DNA from 3 places in the Paenibacillus sp. EC2-1 genome. Region 2 is predicted to be linked to each of the others. Evidence: riboswitches for the same ligand, from Rfam matches in the RefSeq annotation. Region 2 holds a riboswitch; each other region holds the start of a gene.
What was found. A riboswitch is a leader RNA that binds a small molecule or an ion and turns the genes downstream of it on or off. The one in region 2 is predicted to bind cyclic di-AMP.

Region 1 (7,248 bases), 310 kb from region 2:
CGCCTATTCTCTCGAATTTCGTCTGGCATCCTAAACGATAACCATCGTCAATCTCTTCAGGATCCAGTCTATTCTCTTCCGCTTCATTCGCAGCGGACATATGCTCCATTCCTTCACTTATATGACAACGACAGCGAGCGCAAGTCCCCCTTTTGCAAAAAGAGTTCCAATCGACCTCATTCCGTTCTGCAAGTTCGAGAATCGTCATACCGACAACCGGAGCAACATCCTGCTCGGTGTTCCTTCCTCGTAACAGTACAAGCTTCTCTTCTGTACTTGCTTGTATACTAGGAGTGGATGCCTCGGAAGCTTCAAGAACAGATTCTTTCTTCTCCCGACCTTTCCAAAATTTAAACACGCTGTACTTCCCTCCTCAAACAGATAGACTAAACTTATGTAATTAGGGAATTTGGCAGAAGATGCTTATGGAGCAATCTCTTGATTTCAAAAATATCATTCAGTTCTGTAATTTCTCTGCCCGTATATTTCTCATAAATCGCTCTTACAAAATTCGCGCCAAAATCATGCATCAGCGTTCCTGCAAATAATCGATCAATAAACTCATTATACTTCATCCCCAACCCCTTAATAAACTCAAAAATGCCTTCGATATCACTTTGCAATAACTCAAATATAATTGGAGGAAACTCATATTCAACCGGTGCAATTGTACTATCAGCGAAATCAATAATATAGAGCTGTCCAATCGAATTGATCAGTACATTGTCACCTGTTAGATCACCATGCACATGAACATAAGTTTGAATCTTATACTCTCTTAGATAATCATTAATTTGCTTGCCTACTTCGGGTGCTACAATATGCCATCTCTCGTTATGTAATGCTCTATTTATAATGAATTCACGACTAAACTCTTCATCAGGACGAATATTCAACTTCGATAAATTATGCTGCATCTCTTCGATGAACTGTTTCTTTTTTTCGAGAGTTAATTGAGTGAAGACATCGCCAGCACTTTCCCCTTCAATATAATCCATAATGAGGTATTTGAATGCATACTTATCCTCTAACGTGCCCGCAGCAACAATGGATGGTGTACGAATCCCTTGCTGGATGGCTCTTTGCATTGCTGTTTGTTCAGCTCTATAATCTAAGTCTGTATCTAAACCCGATTCTAATGGGGCAACAATCTTAATGACATAATCCCCTGTTTTGAACACCGCGTTGGTTCCTGGCTTCAAGTGAGAGATATGCTCTGCTCCAGTCAGTTGTTCTCTTGCAAATATTTCTTCGATTAATAGCCTGAAATCTTCTATGGACTGATAAACAGCTCCCCAGGAATGCCAGTTGTTAATTTCTCTTCGAAATAAGTAAGACATAACGAATAATCCCCCATGTTCATCACTTTGAAATACGATCATATATTTAAAAAGCCCGCGATATTAATCGCGGGCTTTGATTCATTATTAATTAATAGTTCCTACCATCTGAACATAATTCTCTTGACTGATCACGCGGCGTGCAGTTACATAACGAGTCTTATAGTAAGATTCAGACAATTTACTGATTCTTACACCCTTACTTGTTGATGCGTGAGCAAATTGATCATTTCCGACATAAATTCCTGCATGAGAGACTCCACGACCACTTGTATTAAAGAATACCAAATCTCCCATTCGAAGGTCTTCTTGATCAACATGAGTCCCCGCTTTGGCTTGTGCAGCTGATGTACGAGGTAAATCTAGATCATATTGATTCATTATGTACAGAATAAATCCTGAGCAGTCAAATCCACTTTCCGTTGTTCCACCCCATTTATACGGAGTTCCAACCAACTGTGTTACTTGACTTTGAAGCTTTGGCATATCAGCGTATGCTGTGAAGGCGCCAGAAGAAAAAATAAGTGCAGACCCTAGTAATGATATAATGACTTTCTTCAAAACACTTTCTCCCTTCGGTGCCTACGGAGTTAGCTAAGGGTTCGGCTGAAGGTCTCCTATATTCCCTCTATTGCAAGAATAATTCACCCGGATCGGTTCCCCCGTTTTCAAAAACGAAATTCGGCAAAATTCATTAATATTTTGTAACCCTATCATACTGTAATATATTTTGGCTAGATATGTCAATGATATGAGTGACAAAAATGTAATTTCTTCCTCTACTTATTCCTTCTCTCACTATCATTCCCCTATTATTTACCTATCCGTAAACGGTTGGACTATACCAGATGATATTTCAAATGAAGACATCAAAAAAGCAACCGGAAAAATCCGGCTGCTTTTATTCCTACTATTCGACTCTACTAATCTCGTTTAAGCTGCCATAGCTCGGCATGCATCAGCACATCTGAAACATGCCTCAGCGCAGCGCTGGCAGTGTTCATGATCATGCTTTTTGCATTCATTGCCGCATCTCTCACACATCTCTGCACATGCCTCGCAGATTTGTTTGACATAAGAGCTATTAATAGACATTGCATGTGCTGCAAAGGCACATAAATCTGCACACTCCCGATCTAGGCGGATACACTCCTTCATCATTTCCATATGTTCTTCTTCCAGACAAGCGGAATAACAGTGGTTACAAGCTTGCATACAACGTAGACATTCATCAATACATTTCTGCATTTGTTCATGTGACATAGGTAGTTCTCCCTTCAGAATCGAATTTCACCTTTTGCAAAACGAGGCTACCTCTTATTAAACAGAATTTGTGTGGTTTCTGTGTAGAATGGCTATATACTCACAAAATTTTCACAAAATACATCACAATCGAGCTTTCATTGACTAGTCGTTTCAACTTCTTTAAACTGAACTGAACAAGAAAATCGGCAATCAAGAAACATGTATAGAGGTGACTTATGATTAGAGAGATATTTGAAAGCAAAATGGCAACCATCATCGACCCCAATCTAAAACTTCCTTTGATTCAGATTGGATACATCCGAGATGTCATGTTGAAGGAAGACAAAGCTGCACTGACCCTGATCGCTACCGAACAAGATCAGACACAAGGCGTAACAGAAACCCAGAAACAACAGATCGAAGAGCTGCTTCGTACCATAGGAGTATTAAGTATACATATAAGAATAAAGACAGTATCCGAAGAGGAGAAACAACACATATCCATTAGAGCACTGGAGATGCAACAATCACAGACAAAATCAGCAGCAAGACCTGCAGCTCCGAATCCCTTTCCAGTGAGCCCCATGGTTAAAGCTGGGGTGAAATTCATCGCCATTGCTAGTGGCAAAGGAGGCGTTGGTAAATCTACTGTGACTCTGAATCTCGCAAAAGCTTTGCATAAAGTCGGTAAAAGAGTCGGCATTATTGATGCTGATATTTATGGCTTCAGTATACCTGACATGATGGGGATCCATGAGAAGCCTGAACCTACGAATAGTCGTCCCACACCACTGCAACGAGATGGAATCCAAGTGATCTCTACAGGTTTTTTTGTCAAAGGTAATGATCCTGTCTTGTGGCGTGGCCCTCGGCTTGGAAGAATGCTCTCTAGCTTTTTGAACGATGTAATGTGGGGTCCTCTGGATTACATGCTTATCGATCTTCCCCCGGGGACTGGTGATATTGCCCTAGCTATCCATCAGATGCTCCCAGAGTGCTCTGAAATTATCGTTACGACACCGCAATCCACAGCTACAGTTGTTGCAGAACGTGCAGGAATGATGGCACTCCAGACCCATCACCACATTATTGGGGTTATTGAGAATATGTCTTACTATGAAGATCCGACCGGAAATAAACATTATATCTTTGGTAAAGGCGGCGGTTCAAAGTTAGCAGAACAGCTAAATACCTCCGTGCTCGCTCAGGTTCCGATCATCCCGGATGAACAACAATCCACGAATCCTGATCTTCTGAAGCAAATCTACGATGATATAGCTATTCATGTTGTTCAGACGCTTTCATAATGATTGTAAATTAAAAACACCCTTCCCTATAGGTGAGCTGAAAGTAACTCTGCACCTATGAGGAAGGGTGTTTATTTAAGTATTAGCTTCATTTGTTCTTATAGTATTCTACAGCCTTTTCGTAATAAGGCTTCTCTTCTTCCGGCAAATCATCGATATAAAATACTGCTGTCACGGGACAAGCTGCTTCACAAGCGCCACAGGAAATACAAATATCCGGGTCAATGTAGAATTGATCTTCTCCTTCTTCAATGCAATCAACTGGACATACGTCGACACATTCACCAGCTTTTTCATCTATACAAGCTGAGCCAATAACATACATGGATTAATCCCCTCTTTTCACTAATCTACTCTAAGCTACCTCATTTAATCATACATCAAAACTAGAAAAAGTAGGACAAGAAATATCCTCACAAGGACTTTTTAAACAAAAACATATAATAATTATGTGAAACATTTGTTGCTTTGTCAATTCATTTTAGGAAAGATCTTCTATTCTAATCCTCCGTTAGTACTTATACGCTGGAATTATATAGATGTTTGAATTCAACAAAACTCTTGGGGAGCGTGAATGATAAATGGGACTATTTACTAATGACTTGTTAACAGACAAAGTTATATTAATTACCGGTGGTGCCACAGGACTTGGTCGCGCTATGGGTGAGAAGTTTTTAGAGCTGGGAGCTAAACTTGCGATCTGTGGCCGCCGCGAAGAAGTACTGAAGAATGCAGCAGAAGAAATGAGTCCCTTGGGACACGACGTCTATTATAGAAGCTGTGATGTACGTGATCCCCTTCAAGTCCACGCGCTTATCGATGCTGTAGAAAGTCACTATGGTGGCATAGATATTCTCGTGAATAACGCTGCCGGCAACTTCATCAGCCCCACAGAACGACTATCTTCACGAGCTGTCGATGCAGTACTCAACATTGTACTTCACGGGACTTTTTATACAACCCTGGAAGTCGGTAAGCGTTGGATTGAGAGAGGTTCATCTGGAACCATGCTTAATATCGTGACAACCTATGCTTCAACGGGTTCCGGTTATGTTGTACCATCCGCGGCAGCTAAGGCTGGGGTACTGGCGATCACCCGTTCACTTGCCGTAGAATGGGCCCCCTACGGTATACGTCAAGTTGCCATTGCCCCTGGTCCGTTTCCAACAGAAGGTGCATGGTCTCGGTTGGCTCCTACTCCAGAGTTTGAACAGAAGATGATTGACCGCGTTCCACTCGGGCGTGTTGGCAATAAGGATGAATTGTCCAATCTGGCAGCCTTCCTAATATCTGATTACGCAGCCTACATTAATGGCGACGTTATTACAATCGATGGCGGTGAGTGGCTTCAAGGTGCTGGACAATTTAATGATCTTGGTGAGTTAACCTCTGAACAGTGGGATGAGCTTACTGCATTAACCCGGCGAGGGAAGTAACCGGATTGGTATCCATGGTTAAAGTTAGGTTGAAGTTCGTGTTAAATACCTAAACACAAAACACCCTCTTCTGTGTACCTATTAAGCCCTGTACACGGAAGAGGATGCATATAAGAGTATTACACAATAAACATGAGTCTGCTCTATTCGAACTGATCCACAAGCAGTGCATAGACAATTCCAGGTCCATGGACACCAATCGTCAAGTCGTTCTCTATATCCGCAGAACGGCTAGGACCCGAGATAAAATGGATACCCGCTGGAAGACTCTCTCTTCCAACTTCATCAAAGTTCACTAATATTTCTCCAAGACGAGTCTTTAAGCGTTCTATCGGAATAATGACGATGAGTACTGTAGGAAGCAAACTAACAGATCGACCTTTATCCGGCGAGGACATGACAACCATCGATCCGGTATACGCGGCAGCATGATCCGCCACAACGAGTCCGAAGTCAGCTTCTGCTGCTGTTGAGCGCCAGTCTGTTTCAGGATTGTCATTCCATACGGAGATATTGATTTGAGGAAGTGCACCTTCCAGATTAAGTTCTGAGAGCTCCTTTTGATTTTGCCTTAAAATCCGACTAGCACTCATATCTCCTGCTTTCGTCGTAATGAATTGCTTCACTTGGTCCATGCCCGCTACATGCACAACATAACCACCTGCAGCTTCCATGTTCGATGTGAAATGTTGAATCCGCTCTTGGGGTGACCAGCTAAACTCATTCCAGAATTCGGGAGCGCCGCGGAAAGGCTGTTCCGGCTTCTTAAGCACACGTGGTCTGTTCAACTTAGCAGCAATTCTATTCATAAGCGCTTCCTGTTTCTTCTTCGACTGTGACTCTAGATCTGCAAGCCATTCCTGATGAGATTGCTGTTTAGTCATGGCGTCCCCCTCCCGTCTCCCGATCCTTCATGATCTGCTTCAGCCTATTCTCCATTCCTTCATCCATTTCCTTAACACCATTACGGATTTCCTGCTCCAGTGTCGGCCACTTATCTCGGAAAGATTCCTTCGGCAAGCTCGGAGTAACACGGTATGAGTTCCATCCTTTTAACGGGCCGAGTTTCGTACGGATCTCGCCACCACGAACAACTAACTTCTGTCCAATCTTCCCAAGTCTGATCACAGCTTTATAGCGCTTAGAATTGCCCATGATGGCTGCAAATCCACTCATTCCTGCTCCTTCAAGCTTATTGCCTCTGCCAGCCTCAACCTTACGCCGGCGCAAGGAGACAAGCATATCGTGTAGAGGGATTTTTACAGGGCAAGCTTCATAACAAGCACCACATAAACTTGACGCATTCGCAATGTCATCCCATTCCGCTACATTCTTCTTAAGAGCAGGTGTAAGTACCGCTCCTATAGGTCCACTGTAAGTTCCGCCATACGCATGTCCTCCGATCTGACGATAGACCGGGCAAGCATTTAAACAAGCTCCACAGCGAATACAATTCAGAAGCTCCTGAAACTCCGGATCTCCAAGTTGCAAGGAACGACCATTGTCGATAATAATGATATGCATTTCCTCAGGACCGTCTCCGTCACGTTCTCTACGTGGTCCTGAAATACCGGACATATAAACCGTCAGTTTCTGCCCTGTAGCCGAACGAGGAAGTAAAGTCGCCATCACTTCGAGATCGGTCCAAGACGGAATAATCCGTTCCATCCCCATCAGTGTAATCTGTGTCTTCGGAAGTGTCGTTACCATACGAGCATTACCTTCGTTCTCGAACAATACCATTGAACCTGTTTCGGCAATAGCAAAGTTACAACCGGTCATACCTATATCCGCATCCAAAAACTTTTCTCTTAGCTTGTTCCGAACAAATCCAGCTAATATCGAAGTATCCGGTGGCAATGTCTCTCCGGCCTCCTTCGATAACAAATCTGCAATCTGGTAACGGTTTTTGTGAATGGC
Region 2 (7,248 bases):
GCAGGATTTATTCGTGAGGATAACCTATGGCGTAGTGGGTATTTAACAGTCGCACTTATTCAATTAGCTTTGGTGGTGTTATTGTTTATTACACTCCCTTTATGGAGATGCATGGAGAAAGTCCAGGGTCAGAAAGCTATCGATGAACCAGGGATTTCAGATCATCCACATGACGTTAACTCTTCTGAACAACCCTTGCGAATGAAAGGTGTTAAGCTTACTTTAATGACATTCCTATTCTATTCCGGAGCAGAGGCAACAGTGGGGCTATGGGGGAGCAGTTTTCTTGTAAGCATTAAGGATTTACCTGCAGGAGTAGCTGCGCAATGGATATCTATGTATTATGGTGGCATAACCGTAGGGCGTTTTATTACAGGATTTGTTACTTTAAAAGTGAGTAACCGTGTTCTAATTCGTAGTGGACTGCTAATTGCTCTGGTTGGAGGATTACTACTTATTTTGCCTGTGCCAACCTTATTTTCGCTGATTGGATTTATGTTGATTGGTTTAGGCTTCGCGCCTATCTATCCTTGCATGCTTCATGATACTCCGGCTCGTTTTGGTAAGGTACAAACACAGAAGCTCATGGGTTATCAGATGGCGGTTGCTTACACTGGAACAACAATTCTACCTTCCATGCTTGGATGGATTGCAGCGGAGACAACGATCGCAATCTTGCCATCGTTTATAGCTATATATATCCTCCTTATGTTATTTGGTTCCGAACGTGTCAATCGGATTATGAACCGACGGTCTAGACAAGACATATCGAATGGATTTAGTCACAATTGAACAACTTATTTGAGGATAATAAAAAAAGTTACAGGCTAAGATGCACGCTCTTGTGTAGCTTGGCCTTTTTCATTTTTCGACATTAGCATCAGGTCGGTTTCAATACTTTAAACATACCTCTTAAATGCCTGCTATATAGCGAAAAACACGCGGTTTATAAGAGTTATCATACAACGCTTTGTTCCAGTTACAGACAAAAAAGTTAATCTATTTGAAGTCGTTAATTCATTCATATTTACATGGAAATCATCAAAATAATCGCATGTATGCGTTTGACATTTCAAAACGATGCCTTTATTATGGACTCACGCTTAGTTTTCAGATGAAATATCTGGAAAGCGGGGGAACCAGTTTTTTAGGGGCGAGTCACATGAATCCATGTGTAGGGTACCATCTTACCCGAGTCCGTCAGCTAACCTCGTCAGCAGTGGATGGGTCTTTTATACATAATGAATTTTCATAACAAAGGCCCTGTATTCATTTACAATAGGGGCCTTTGTCTTTATTTTGACCCCCTGCTGGCGGAGCTATGTCTTGATCCCCTGTTTGGAGGTCTTTTTCTGTTCGAAAAGACTGGTATGTGTACTTCCGTATATGAATTGCACATCTTTGAGAATTAAAAATGCAGTGGGGTTGGAAGGAGGAAGGTGGATGAATCTGCGGCATGGAGTTTTCTGATCCAAGCTATCGGTTCAGGAAATCCTCAAAGTTTAAAAACCAAGTTAAAATATTGAAATACTAGGATTATTAGCTGTGCCAATTTGAAAATTTAAAAGAAAAAGGGAAAGGTAGTGAAGAGTTTTGAAGAAAGTTGTTGTTCTTGTTATGTCTTTGGTATTAACGATATCCCTAGCGGCTTGTGGTGAGAAAGGGAGCACACTAGATGAAGCTGTTAAGAAAGGATACATCACCGTAGGGTTTGCGAATGAGAAGCCTTATGCATACAAAGAAGCTGATGGGACGCTGACAGGCGAAGCTGTAGAAATTGCACGGGTTATTCTTGAGCGTCTAGGTGTGAAGGAAATGAGAGGAGAGTTAACTGAATTTGGATCTTTAGTTGCGGGTTTGCAGGCTGAACGATTTGACCTCATAACCGCGGGGATGTTTGTTAATCCGAACCGTTGTTCCGCTGTTTTATTCGCAAATCCAGAGTATAGCATCGGAGAGGCGCTTGCTGTTAAAGAAGGGAACCCCCATCAACTCGCCAGTTATGAGGACGTCGCTAATAACGGGGATGCAAAAGTTGCCGTAATGACGGGTGCCGTTGAAATTGAATACTTAGAAAAATCAGGTATCCCGGCTGATCGTATTATCCAAGTGCCAGATCAAGCTTCAGCTATAAGCGCACTGCAAGCGGATAGAGTGCAGGCCATTACCATGACCGGCCCTTCACTTCAAGCGATGCTTGATTCAGCCAATGATGAAAAAATAGAGCGTGTCGCAGATTTTAAGCAGCCTAGTGTTGATGGTGAAAGTGTACGTGGTTATGGTGCGACAGCATTCCGACAAGCGGATACAGAATTTCAAGAGAAATATAATGCGGAGCTTCAAAAAATGAAAGAATCAGGCGAGTTGCTCGAAATATTACAAAAGTTTGGATTTACAGAGGATGAGCTTCCAGGCGATATGACAGCAGATACGCTCTGCGGAGAATAACATGCCGAATTCATGGATTGATTTTCTGCCTTCGTTGTTGAAAGGAGCGGAAATCACCGTGTTGGTTGCTTTTTTCTCATCCATATTAGCAATCATCGTGTCATTTATAGCGGGTTTACTCCGGTTATCTAAGCTCTGGATATTACGCACACTTTCTGCTGTTTATGTAGAGGTCTTTCGCGGGACTTCGTTATTAGTTCAGTTATTTTGGTTATACTTTGCACTTCCGTTTATTGGTATTGAGCTTCCCAAAATATTAGCAGCAATTCTTGCCATTGGACTTAACTTTGGGGCATATGGCTCGGAAATTGTTCGAAGCGCAGTGCTTGCCGTTCCTAAAGGACAGACTGAAGCAGCCATTGCCCTGAATATGAAGCCTTGGCAAAGATTGTGGCATATCGTCTTGCCTCAAGCTACACTCCAAATGCTTCCCTCGTTCGGTAATCAGCTGGTGGAGTTGATTAAATCAACTTCACTTGTCTATTTCATTACGATGGCAGATCTCACTTATCAGGCGATGGTGCTTCGAAATAATTATATCTCTTTTACCACCGAGATCTTAGTACTGCTACTGTTGATGTACTTTGTGATAGCTACGCTTGTTTCAATGGCTGTTCGTTTGCTTGAACGGAAATTGACGTCGGGGAGGCTATAACAAATGTGGAATTGGGAATATGTATTTGATATTTTACCGCAGTTACTAAGTGCATTAAAGATGACGGTCTGGATTACGCTCTGTGCCTTCGTGCTTGCATTAATCGTTGGATTGCTGCTCGCGCTTTTGACGCGAAGCCCGATTAAGATCCTATCGCTAGTAACGAAAGGAATCATTGAGTTTATCCGAAACACACCACTGCTAGTTCAAGTGTTCTTTCTGTATTACAGCCTGCCGTTATTGACTGGCGTTTCGATTCCTGCATTCTATACGGGAGTCATTGCACTCGGTCTTCATTACAGCACATATCTTTCAGAGGTATATCGTTCTGGCATTGAAGCAGTCCCGCAGGGGCAATGGGAGGCTGCGAAAGCACTGAATTATACGAAAGCTCAAACTTGGAAGACCATTATATTACCGCAGGCGATTCCACCGATCGTGCCCGTGCTTGGGAATTATCTGATCGTTATGTTTAAAGAGACACCGATTCTTTGTGCCATTACGTTAGTTGAACTTATGCTGACTGCTAAGAATATTGTGTCGTTATCTTTTCGGGCCTTTGAACCGTATACACTCGTTGGCATATTGTTCTTTATCATCAGTTATATCGCTTCCTTACTCGTACAACAGTTAGAGAAGCGAATGAATGTACAAAGAGGAAGATAAGGAGGGATGTATATGAACTCAGTATTTGAACGAGAGGAGACAGAAGCCTCGGTTCTGCAACATGAGATAGAAGCAATATCAGATACATCACCTATCGTGAAATATACAGGTGTAACCAAGACTTTTGGAAGTGTGGAAGTATTGAAAGGTATTGATCTGGAGATGCAGCCTGGAGAAAAGGTTGCTGTTATCGGCCCAAGTGGTTCAGGTAAAACAACGATGGGACGCATGTTGATGACACTTGAAGAACCATCTAGTGGAACGATTGAAGTGGACGGGGAACTTCTGTGGCATATGGAGCATAAAGGAGAACTTGTTCGAGCAAATGAGAAGCATCTGCACCGGATGCGTTGTAACGTCGGGATGGTGTTTCAGCATTTTAATCTTTTTCCCCATATGAATGTCATGCGCAATGTGACTGAGGCTCCACGCAAAGTGCTTGGCTTAAGCAAAGAAGAAGCTGATGAACGTGCAATCACCATGCTTACGAAGGTTGGTCTAGCAGATAAGCTCAAGATGTTCCCCTCGAAGCTATCTGGTGGGCAAAAGCAACGTGTTGCTATTGCTAGAGCGCTGGTCATGCGACCAAAGGTCATGGTATTTGATGAAGTGACATCGGCTCTGGATCCAGAGCTCGTAGGTGAGGTGCTAGAGGTCATTCGCGAAATTGCCGAAGAAGGGGAGATGGCAATGATGTTGATTACGCATGAGATGGATTTTGCTAAAGAAATTGCTGATCGTGTCATATTTGGTGCTGAGGGGAAAATTGTGGAACAGGGAACGCCAGAGGAGATTTTTGATAACCCACAAAGTGATAGGCTTCAGAGTTTTCTGCAGCGTTTCCGAGCTTCGGGGAACTAGTATGATCATAGATCTCGTTCGTTCATAGAAAGGTGGCTACATGGATGACAGTGAATACAGGAACTGAAATCAACTACCGTAAACCGGAGGCAAAAGACGGTTCACGCGTATGGGAGCTAATACGTGATACAGGTACACTCGATCTTAACTCCCCTTATTGTTACATGTTACTTGGAGACTACTTCTGTGATACCTGCATCATTGCTGAGCAAGGGGGAGAGATCATTGGATATATTTCTGCATTCCGTTCTCCGCGTAATCCAGACACATTATTTGTGTGGCAGGTTGCCGTAGCGGGTACACATCGTCGTAAAGGAATAGCTAGCACGATGCTGACTTGTCTTTTGAAACAAAAAGCATGTCATGGTGTGCGCTTTATTGAAGCAACCATTTCACCTTCGAATATGGCTTCTCGTCGATTATTCCTAAGCTTTGCTGAAGATAAATCCATACCAAGCACTGTTACAGTGGGCTATGGAGCGGAACTGTTCCCAGGCGATACGAGTCATGAAGATGAACCACGGTTTGTCATAGGCCCATTCTTTAACCAAATGTAATTAAGTGGAGGGATAGTATGAATAATCAACTTTTGGAAATGCCTGAACTTACTGTGTTTAACGATCTTGAATCCGAAGTTAGAAGTTACTGCCGAAGCTTCCAGACGGTATTTGAAAAAGCAAAAAATGCGAAACTGTGGGACCGAAATGGAAACGAATACATTGATTTCTTCGCTGGAGCAGGTGCACTGAACTACGGTCACAATAATGAGAAGATACGTGGGAAGTTAGTGGATTATATGATGCAAGACGGTGTTACTCATAGTCTGGATATGGCAACCGAGGCGAAAGAAACATTTCTAACTCAATTTCAAGAAGTGATCTTAAAGCCGCGTGGTTGGAACCATAAAGTAATGTTCCCTGGACCTACGGGTACCAATGCTGTAGAAGCAGCTTTAAAGATTGCAAGAAAAGTAACGGGGCGTTCAACCATACTATCGTTCACCAATGCATTTCATGGGATGTCTCTTGGATCACTTGCTGTGACCGGGAATTCTTTCAAGCGCGAAGGTGCAGGTATTGCACTAAGTCATTCCGTGTTCATGCCTTATGATGGCTATTATGGCAATCAGGTAGATACACTTCCACTTATCAAGAAACTCCTTGATGATCCTGGAAGCGGGGTCCCCCTACCGGCAGCTGTTATTGTTGAAGCTGTGCAAGGTGAGGGGGGCTTGAATGCTGCACGGCTAGATTGGCTTAAGGGCCTTGAACAACTCTGTAAGGAAAGAGAGATTTTGCTTATTTTGGATGATATCCAGATGGGCTGTGGTAGAACAGGGCCGTTCTTTAGCTTTGATGATGCAGATATTGAACCTGATATTATCTGTTTATCCAAGTCTATTGGAGGCTTTGGACTTCCCATGGCGATTACACTATTGAAGCCAGAGATCGATATTTGGGAACCCGGGGAGCATAATGGGACTTTTCGAGGCAATAATCTTGGATTTGTCGCTGCTGCTGAGGCCCTAAATTACTGGAAGACCGAGGATCTCCAACAGGATGTGGAAATTAGAGCGAATCATATTCGCAAAGTTCTAGACAATATATCGGTGAATTACCCAGAGTTCAGTGGTGAGGTTCGCGGCAGGGGTTTAATTCAGGGATTTGCTTTTGAAAAACCGGAACTCGCTGGAAGACTTTCAGAAATCGCTTTTGATCACGGGCTGATTATGGAAACATCAGGTCCACATAGTGAAGTAGCCAAAATCATGCCACCCCTGACGATAGAAATAGATACTTTAACAGATGGTCTTGGCATATTGAAGCGTAGTCTAGAACAATTATCTGCAGAGGAGAGAAGATTATGATTGTTAAGCATTTAGAAGAAATTGTTCATACGAAAGATGATATCGATACAAAGACATGGAACTCTAGAAGATTGCTTTTGACCAAGGATAGAATGGGATTCTCCTTGAACGACACGCTAATTAAAGCCGGAACAGAGACACTAATCTGGTATAAGAATCATGTAGAGGCTGTGTATTGTATTGAAGGAGAAGGAGAAATCGAAATTGTTGGTGGTGAGACATATCAGATATCTCCTGGAATGATGTATGCCCTAGATGGACACGAAAAGCACTATCTTAGAGCCCGCTCTCAAATGCGAATGGTATGTGTGTTTAATCCACCGCTTACGGGTGCTGAAGTTCATGATGAAGAGGGAACTTATCCAATACTTAATCCGATTTCTATATCAGAGTAAAAGGGGAGATGAAGATGAGTAAGAATCATGTATCCATACTTCAAGAAAAAGAGGTAGACGTCTATCCTTCAAGAATTCATGCGAAACCAGAAATACTAAAAAGACAAGACCCTGTTGTTCATTCAGAATGGACTGAAAATGCATCCTTAACGAAAGAACAATCTGATTTCTATGATCAGAAGGGATACTTATTCTTAGAAGATTTCTTCAATCAAGAAGAGCTTAACCATTATCAGAAAGAAGCTAGAGATTTACAAATTACGGCTAGGGAATCTCAGAGTGATCGAATTATTAGGGAGCCCGGAGGCAGTGAGGTTCGTTCCGTTTTTGCAATACATGAGTCGAATCCTATATTT
Region 3 (7,248 bases), 2.6 Mb from region 2:
AAAGAGTATATTGTTACAGTTGATCGTCCGATAACGGAAGCATTTGTAAGAGGCATGTCGAGTGGTGTCAAAATACTTGGAGAGATGACGCTTCCTTGTACAATTACGCGCATGTCTGAGCGAGTGTTTCGTATCATCTTAACAGAAGGTAAGAATCGGCAGATTCGGCGTATGTGTAGTGCCTTTGGTTATGAGGTTCGAAAGCTGCAACGTATCCGCATTATGAATATCAAATTAGGTAACCAGAAGACCGGGGCTTGGCGTGATCTTACCGATCAAGAGAAGCAGGAGCTTGGGAAGCTGTTGAATTACAAGTTGACCTAGTTGAACTAAAATATAAACAAACAACCGGCCCTCAGGATGCTTGTCCGAGAACCGGTTGTTTTATTTATTATTCTTAGTTACGCTTGTATACGTATTACTATCTTGGTATTTGCGAATAATAGATACTTCAACACGTCTGTTTTTTGCTTTACCTGCTGTCGTATTATTAGTAGCTATTGGACGATACTCCCCATATCCGGTTGACATAAACCGTTTGGGGTCAAGTGATGGATTCAATAGAAGGATTTTCATGAACTGGAGCGCCCGATCTGAACTGAGATCCCAGTTCGAAGGGTATTTTAAACTGTTCATGGGCACATTATCCGTATGACCGGATACAATAACATCATAGTCTGAGAATTTTTGCAGCAAATTGGATATTTCTTTCGCCAGTATTCGGGCTTCAGGCTTCACGATAGCCTCACCTGGGGCGAAGAGAGCATTATCACGAATCGTGATCATTAGCTGGGATTGATTAAGTTTCGTGCTTAATTCCGTCGTTAATCCGTTACTCTTGATATATGTGTCCAGTTGCTTCTTCAGTTTCTCCAGGTCTTCTTGTTCTTGCTTCTTCAGCTCTTCACGTCTCTTCTCAGCATTACTCTTCTCAGTATTAGGAGCGGGAACGGTGTTATTTGCTTTATTATCACCATCATCAGCAGGATCTTTGCTAGGCTCCGTCTTACTGTAATCAAGTACGCCTGCGCCACCGTTCAGAACAACATTAAATGCTTCGCTCATCTCTTGAAATTTCTTGGCATCCGTGGCGCTCATCGCGTAGAGGACAAGAAACAATGCGAGCAATAAGGTAAGTAAATCTGCATATGGAAGGAGCCAAGATTCGTCTGCGTGCTCCTCGTGGGGCTCGTGTCTAGTCTTTTTGCTCACTAGAACCAGCCTCCCTCTCGTTCATTTCAAGGCGTTCAGAAGGGGTTAAGAAGACGGATAATTTCTGGCTGATGGCAATCGTTGAAACACCCGATTGAATGGATAGAAGACCTTCTACCATCATCAGACGAATTTCCAATTCACGCTTAGATAAACGTTTAAGTTTATTAGCAATAGGGTGACAGATAACATACCCGGTAAAGATACCTAGCAGTGTAGCAATAAAGGCAGCACCTATAGCATGCGCTAGAACAGACATGTCACTCATGTCTGCCAAGGCAGCAATCAAACCAATTACAGCCCCTAATACCCCTAAAGAGGGTGCATACATACCAGCTTGTGAAAAAATAAGTGCACCGGAGCGATGACGTTCTTCTGTGGCATGAATATCTTCCATTAACACATCACTTACAAATTCCTGCTCATTGCCGTCAATGATCATGCGCATTCCGTTGCGTAGAAAAGCATCATCGATTTCTTCGACTTTTGACTCGAGTGCTAACAATCCTTCACGGCGGGTAATGGAAGCATACTCCATGAAGAGGGTAATCAAATCCGTCTTATTCATAAGATTTTGCTTCACGAAGGTCATCTTAACAAGCTTGGGAAACTTTTTGAGTTCCGCTAGTGGAAATCCTATAAATAGAGTAGCTGCGGTTCCGCCGAGTATAATAAGATAAGCAGCGGGATTAACTAAAGCAGTAATGGACGCCCCTTTTAAAACCATTCCGACCAATACTGAAAAAAGACCAAGCACTAGACCAATAATCGTTGAAATTTCCATAATACACCTCATCCATGAGAAATAAATAACGAATCCATTCGTTTTGCGGCCCTTTGAAAAGGGTAGCATTGTGCAAATGAGCGCATTACCCTATTTATCGTCAAGTTAGCCTTTTTTTTTTAGCTGTAATTTCCGGTATAATAAGAGTAAGGAAACTTAAAGGTATGAAGTAACAGAAAGGAGTGAGATCGGTGGGTGTAAAACACGGTCGTGATTATGGAGATATTTTAAAAGATTTAACGGAGGCCGTCGGACGAATACCTGATAGCTACGTTTTTTTTGAGATGGATTCTGAGGATTGGGGCAACCTGAATGACTTGGATCGGAATGAAGTTCACGAGGCCTTGGCAGAGGACTTATTTTATGCGCTAGGTACAGAACCCGTTCTATCTGTAGGCAGTGGCGTTGTCATGCATGATCAAGGAAACCATCGGATACATATTCTTATTGGTGAAGAAGAATTGGCATTTGTAGCTCTCATCTAGATGGGGAATGAACCCTATAGGTAGAGAATAGAATAGATGAATAATTTAGTCCCACATTCGTGGGAGAGGTTTTCCGGGGAGGAAGATAGGATGCTGTATACACAGCAGGAAGTTGAAACACATCTTGAACGGCTTGAGGGCTGGGAATTAGAGCAGGGACGATGGATCATACGTAAATATGCTTTCGGTTCATTTATGAAAGGGATAGCTTTCGTAGATGAAGTAGCAGCCATTTCGGAGGCATTCGGGCACCATCCCTACATTACCATTGATTATAAAACCGTGACACTGCGTCTGACCTCATGGGATGATGGCGGGATTACGGCAGTGGATATCAAAGAAGCACAGCAATTTAACGAAGTATATGAAAAAAGCCGCTCTAGTGAAAATACAGAGCAGCAATAAGAACTGATTATTAAAAAACGCTTGAACAGGGAGAACCCTTATTCAAGCGTTTTTTGCTGTTTATGATAATAATTATTTCTTCTCAGCCAGATAAAGGGCAATATTTGCTATTTCTTCTGGCTTCAATTGTTCTTTAAAGGAAGGCATTGTCTTACGACCCTTCGTAATGACACTAAATATAGCTTCTGCGTCCATATGACCGCCTACTTTATCAAGAGCAGGTCCGGCTCCACCTTGAAGTTGGTCACCATGACAAGTAATACAACTAGCTTTTACGGTTGCTTCAGCTGCGGCAGCGTCTAATGTAACTTCAGGCATGGTTGGCTTGTTTTCTTGAGCAACCTGTTCTTTGCCTGGAAGCGTAAACATTAGCACAAGGGCCAACGTACATGCGACGAAGAACAATCCGCTCATAATCCATTTTTGCATCGTCATATCGTCCCTTCTTATGTATACTACAATAGCTTCTATTATAAACGAACATATAAAGACATCATAGCAGTTGTGACAAAAAAAGCAACAAAACTACGGATATTATAAGAAAAATTACACAAAATTGTGCTATTTTTCATATTCGTATTCCTGTTGTTAGATGATTCTTTACTTCTCTAGCGGCTTATATACCATACAATGAAACAGTGCATTTCCTTCTTTAGTCATCCGCTCGTAAGTATCAGTGATCTGAAACCCAACTTGCTGATAAGTGCGAATTGCGCGCTTATTCCAAGTCAACACCTCTAAATCAATTTCATTCGAGGGTTGTCTTCGTATAGCTTCATCAGTAATACATTTCACGAATCGTTTACCCATTCCAAGGCCACACCAATCAGGGCGCATACCAAGGCCAATTCGCGTGACACCCTCCATTGGGAACAACTGAGCGAAGCCCCACATTCGATCCTGTTCATCCATAATAGATATATATTGCTGACGACGGATATCCGGATCACCAAATTCAATACCGAGACCCTGCATCTGTTCAAAAGGTAGCCAGCCGTATATATTATACGGAGCTGGATACGTCCATTCACAAACTTCAGCTGCTTGGTCGATCGTCATTGGAATGGCATATAGCTGTTCTGTCTGGTGATTCATAAGTTGTCTCCTTTTTAATTGAGTAAGGAAGAAAAAACCGCCAAAAGAAAGGAAGCTTCTCTTCGCGGATATGATTTAGTATGTTATAAAAAAAATGAGTTATTCTGCTGCAAGATTTTCGTAAAATATGTCATCCAGAATTCGTTTGGCGCCAATATATCGTTCTGCGTAGTAGCTATCACTCAAACGATTGGTAACAACACCTCTGGAAGTAGAGGCATGAGCAAACTTCCCATCCCCGATGTAGATGCCTACATGGGATACCCCGCGGCCAGTCGTATTGAAAAACACGAGATCACCCGGGCGCAAATCTTGGCGGGTTATCGTTGTCCCCATCTCGAATTGGGAGCTCGATTGATGCGGGAGCTTTAATCCCAGCGTAGAGAATATGTACATTGTGAACCCAGAACAATCGAATCCGCTTGTTGTTGTTCCGCCATAACTATATTTTGTTCCAAGAACTTGGTCAATTTCTTGATCTAGCTTGCTGTCTGCAAAAGCACTGTTGATCCCAGAAGTAAGTAGGAGAGTGAGGCCGATAACAGATACGCCTAATTTCTTTAGCATATAAAGACTCCTTCCATGCCTGCGAGGTTAGCTTAAGGGTTCGGTTGAAGGCTATTCGGCACAATGTTCTATGTATAAAAGCCCTTACAATAATGATGGAATGATTACACTGATATTCTATCAGAGGGCTTGTCCTGTTGGCAATTGTTTCTTGCTGTCTTTTCGAGTGGTTTAAATGGTTATGTGACGAAGAAAAAAGACAAATAATGATTCAAATTTACCTGAAACATGTTTAATCATCTGCAATAAGGGTAAATCACAAGTAAGACATGATACCTAAGAAAATAATTAAAAATTATTTTATAAAAAGGTGAACTTTTTGCAAGGTCCATACGTTATATAAGTATAAAGAAAAAGCCGCGAAGGAGATTGTAGAGATCTCATCCGGGCTTAGGTAACGGCTTATATGATAATTAATTATAATTGACAGCGACGGCTTTGTACTTACTCGAGCTCATAACACGCTTAGCGCCTATGTACCGTTTTCCGAAGTAACTGGAATTGAGTGCAGTAATGGTAACACCTTTGGAAGTTGAGGAATGTGCAAATTTACCACCGCCTACATAAATCCCAACATGGGATACGCCTCTGCCGGAGGTATTAAAGAATACAAGATCACCAGCTTTTAGATTGCTCTTTGCTACGGCAGTCCCAACTTTATACTGGGATGCGGATGCACGAGGCAATGTGAGTCCAATTTTCTTGAATACATAACTTGTAAATCCAGAGCAATCGAATCCTTTAGTCGTTGTTCCACCCATTTTATATGAGACACCAATGACTGGTTTGATTGCGTTATTAAGCTTGGAATCAGCGAAAGCGCTTCCGGCACTTAATGTAAGAGCGAGTGTAAGTCCGATCGATATGGCTGTTAACTTTTTTTTCAAGAGAAAGCTCCTTCCAATGCCTGCGAGGTTAGCTTAAGGGTTCGGCTGAAGGTTAGCCTATGATCACTCTGTTGCGAGATCAATGCACCCAAGACGGATCCCCCGCTTCCCATGTAAGGGAATTCGGCTTCTTAATGGTATAAAAAATCTAGTTCTAATATTCGACTGTTTATCCATATGAAAAAGTTACAATAAAGATGACAAAGTTGTTACTATCACATTCGTTATTTTAGCAGAGTATTAACAATTTGGCAAACGAGGAAATTATATTTTTATACGAAAAATCCCAATCCTTTGAGAAGGATTGGGATTTTTTTGGAACGAGAGTATTTTTTAACGTTGCTGTTCATGTGTAAGCCATAGCTGGTACTGTGTTGTGATACTCCAGAGCTGGAATAGACTACTTATAAAATAGCTAGCTTGGTGAATGATCAGACCCATTAGTCCAGCCCATAGGAATGATAATCCACTGAGTAATAGAAGCATGACCATTCCCGTTCCACCAATTATGATTGAGATCAGAGTGACCTTTCCGATATGACGCAAGCAGATCCATAAAGCTGATATCATGCTGGTCCCACCTGTTTTTCCGAACTGCATGTAAAGCAGGCACATCCGAAGCAGATACGCGTAAATTAACCAACCAAGGATGTAAGGGGCTAGATGGAGCAAGGCAGAAGGCTCTCGAATAGCCGCGAATAGAAAAGGAAGCATTTTGGGCACCAGCCAATAAGCTGGCATAAAGGTAAATAGAGTCTCAATTATGTAAAACAGGGTTACTGGTTTCCATAATTGTCTCATTCCTTTAAAGAGGAACAATCCTCGCTCTCCCTTTGCCTCCTGATGAAGATTGTAGAGTATACCTGCTTGAATGAGTGGAGTTAGCACCATCCGAATCATTAGCATAAGTATAAGTATCCAGGCATAGGTGTGAACGTCATTACTCTGTAATAAGGCCATTTCTCCCTCATAGAAATACAGCAGCTTACTAAGCTCACTTGGAGCGGGATCAGGAAATCGCATCAGAAGTGGAACAACGGCTGATTTTACGATCCGGTAAAGAAAATATCCCCACAAAAGCTTGTATAAAAACAACAGAATAATAACATAGAACTGATCTTTTACACTGGTCCAGCCTTTGCCTGTATAGCTTTTCATGTTCTCCCCCCTTACCATGACAGGCTGCCGAACAGTGCCTCTACCAGCTTGTTAATGCTTAGGTTCCAGCGCGTGAGCACTTTCGGATCCATTTCCGCCTTCATATAGTTATTAATATGTTTGTTCTCCAGCACGATTGTAAATTTAGGATCAACCATGGCCCACAGTAATGGAGAGCGATGCTCGATTTTGTACTGCGTTGTTTTTTTCTTACCGTCCCATATTTTTTCTACAGTCCTTCCATCTTCGAAGGCGAATGTAATCGGGATGTTCGTAACCGTGCCCCCCTTATTTACGACGGTTACTATAGATTCATATGCAGGCTCCTCGCGTGAACCGGTATTTTTGGTCTCAATTTGTTCAATCGCGACATCAGCCATCTTGTTCCCGTATACGTATTGGTCAAAATAGGACTGCCATGGTTGTTTTGTTAGCTCCTCTACTACCTGTTGGAAATCTTGGGTCGTTGGATGTTTGAAGCGGAATTTTTTCGCATAGGCCATCATGATTTTGTTCATGGTCTGCGTACCGACTAGACGTTCAATATCTTGCAGCACCAGCTTGCCACGTGTGTAAACATTAAGTGCATATTTCTGGTGAGACCCGTATTTCCAAGATTCTTGTTGTAATGGCTCTGGTGAGGAGATGGCTGCAG

Region 1: linked by a shared signal. The riboswitch ahead of ACK8P5_RS15090 (C40 family peptidase) and the one ahead of ehuB (ectoine/hydroxyectoine ABC transporter substrate-binding protein EhuB) in region 2 are both predicted to bind cyclic di-AMP.
Region 3: linked by a shared signal. The riboswitch ahead of ACK8P5_RS00565 (C40 family peptidase) and the one ahead of ehuB (ectoine/hydroxyectoine ABC transporter substrate-binding protein EhuB) in region 2 are both predicted to bind cyclic di-AMP.

The regions. Positions count from the first base shown of each region.
Region 1 is NZ_CP186006.1:3,252,872-3,260,119, forward strand. Features, by position in the region: gene ACK8P5_RS15080 (2Fe-2S iron-sulfur cluster-binding protein) at 1-358, opposite strand, end outside; gene ACK8P5_RS15085 (phosphotransferase family protein) at 393-1,340, opposite strand; gene ACK8P5_RS15090 (C40 family peptidase) at 1,428-1,901, opposite strand; cyclic di-AMP (ydaO/yuaA leader) riboswitch at 1,905-2,037, opposite strand; gene ACK8P5_RS15095 (four-helix bundle copper-binding protein) at 2,274-2,603, opposite strand; gene ACK8P5_RS15100 (P-loop NTPase) at 2,822-3,892, shown strand; gene ACK8P5_RS15105 (indolepyruvate ferredoxin oxidoreductase subunit alpha) at 3,981-4,217, opposite strand; gene ACK8P5_RS15110 (SDR family oxidoreductase) at 4,474-5,328, shown strand; gene ACK8P5_RS15115 (LutC/YkgG family protein) at 5,472-6,212, opposite strand; gene ACK8P5_RS15120 (LutB/LldF family L-lactate oxidation iron-sulfur protein) at 6,205-7,248, opposite strand, start outside.
Region 2 is NZ_CP186006.1:2,937,890-2,945,137, reverse strand. Features, by position in the region: gene ACK8P5_RS13880 (MFS transporter) at 1-792, shown strand, start outside; cyclic di-AMP (ydaO/yuaA leader) riboswitch at 1,091-1,234, shown strand; gene ehuB (ectoine/hydroxyectoine ABC transporter substrate-binding protein EhuB) at 1,594-2,448, shown strand; gene ehuC (ectoine/hydroxyectoine ABC transporter permease subunit EhuC) at 2,450-3,103, shown strand; gene ehuD (ectoine/hydroxyectoine ABC transporter permease subunit EhuD) at 3,107-3,769, shown strand; gene ehuA (ectoine/hydroxyectoine ABC transporter ATP-binding protein EhuA) at 3,782-4,630, shown strand; gene ectA (diaminobutyrate acetyltransferase) at 4,675-5,187, shown strand; gene ectB (diaminobutyrate--2-oxoglutarate transaminase) at 5,205-6,497, shown strand; gene ACK8P5_RS13845 (ectoine synthase) at 6,494-6,892, shown strand; gene thpD (ectoine hydroxylase) at 6,907-7,248, shown strand, end outside.
Region 3 is NZ_CP186006.1:114,443-121,690, forward strand. Features, by position in the region: gene rluF (23S rRNA pseudouridine(2604) synthase RluF) at 1-324, shown strand, start outside; gene motB (flagellar motor protein MotB) at 385-1,212, opposite strand; gene motA (flagellar motor stator protein MotA) at 1,196-1,996, opposite strand; gene ACK8P5_RS00540 (hypothetical protein) at 2,188-2,481, shown strand; gene ACK8P5_RS00545 (4a-hydroxytetrahydrobiopterin dehydratase) at 2,572-2,886, shown strand; gene ACK8P5_RS00550 (c-type cytochrome) at 2,959-3,315, opposite strand; gene ACK8P5_RS00555 (GNAT family N-acetyltransferase) at 3,487-3,981, opposite strand; gene ACK8P5_RS00560 (C40 family peptidase) at 4,081-4,548, opposite strand; gene ACK8P5_RS00565 (C40 family peptidase) at 4,962-5,435, opposite strand; cyclic di-AMP (ydaO/yuaA leader) riboswitch at 5,438-5,574, opposite strand; gene ACK8P5_RS00570 (hypothetical protein) at 5,769-6,593, opposite strand; gene ACK8P5_RS00575 (M1 family metallopeptidase) at 6,605-7,248, opposite strand, start outside.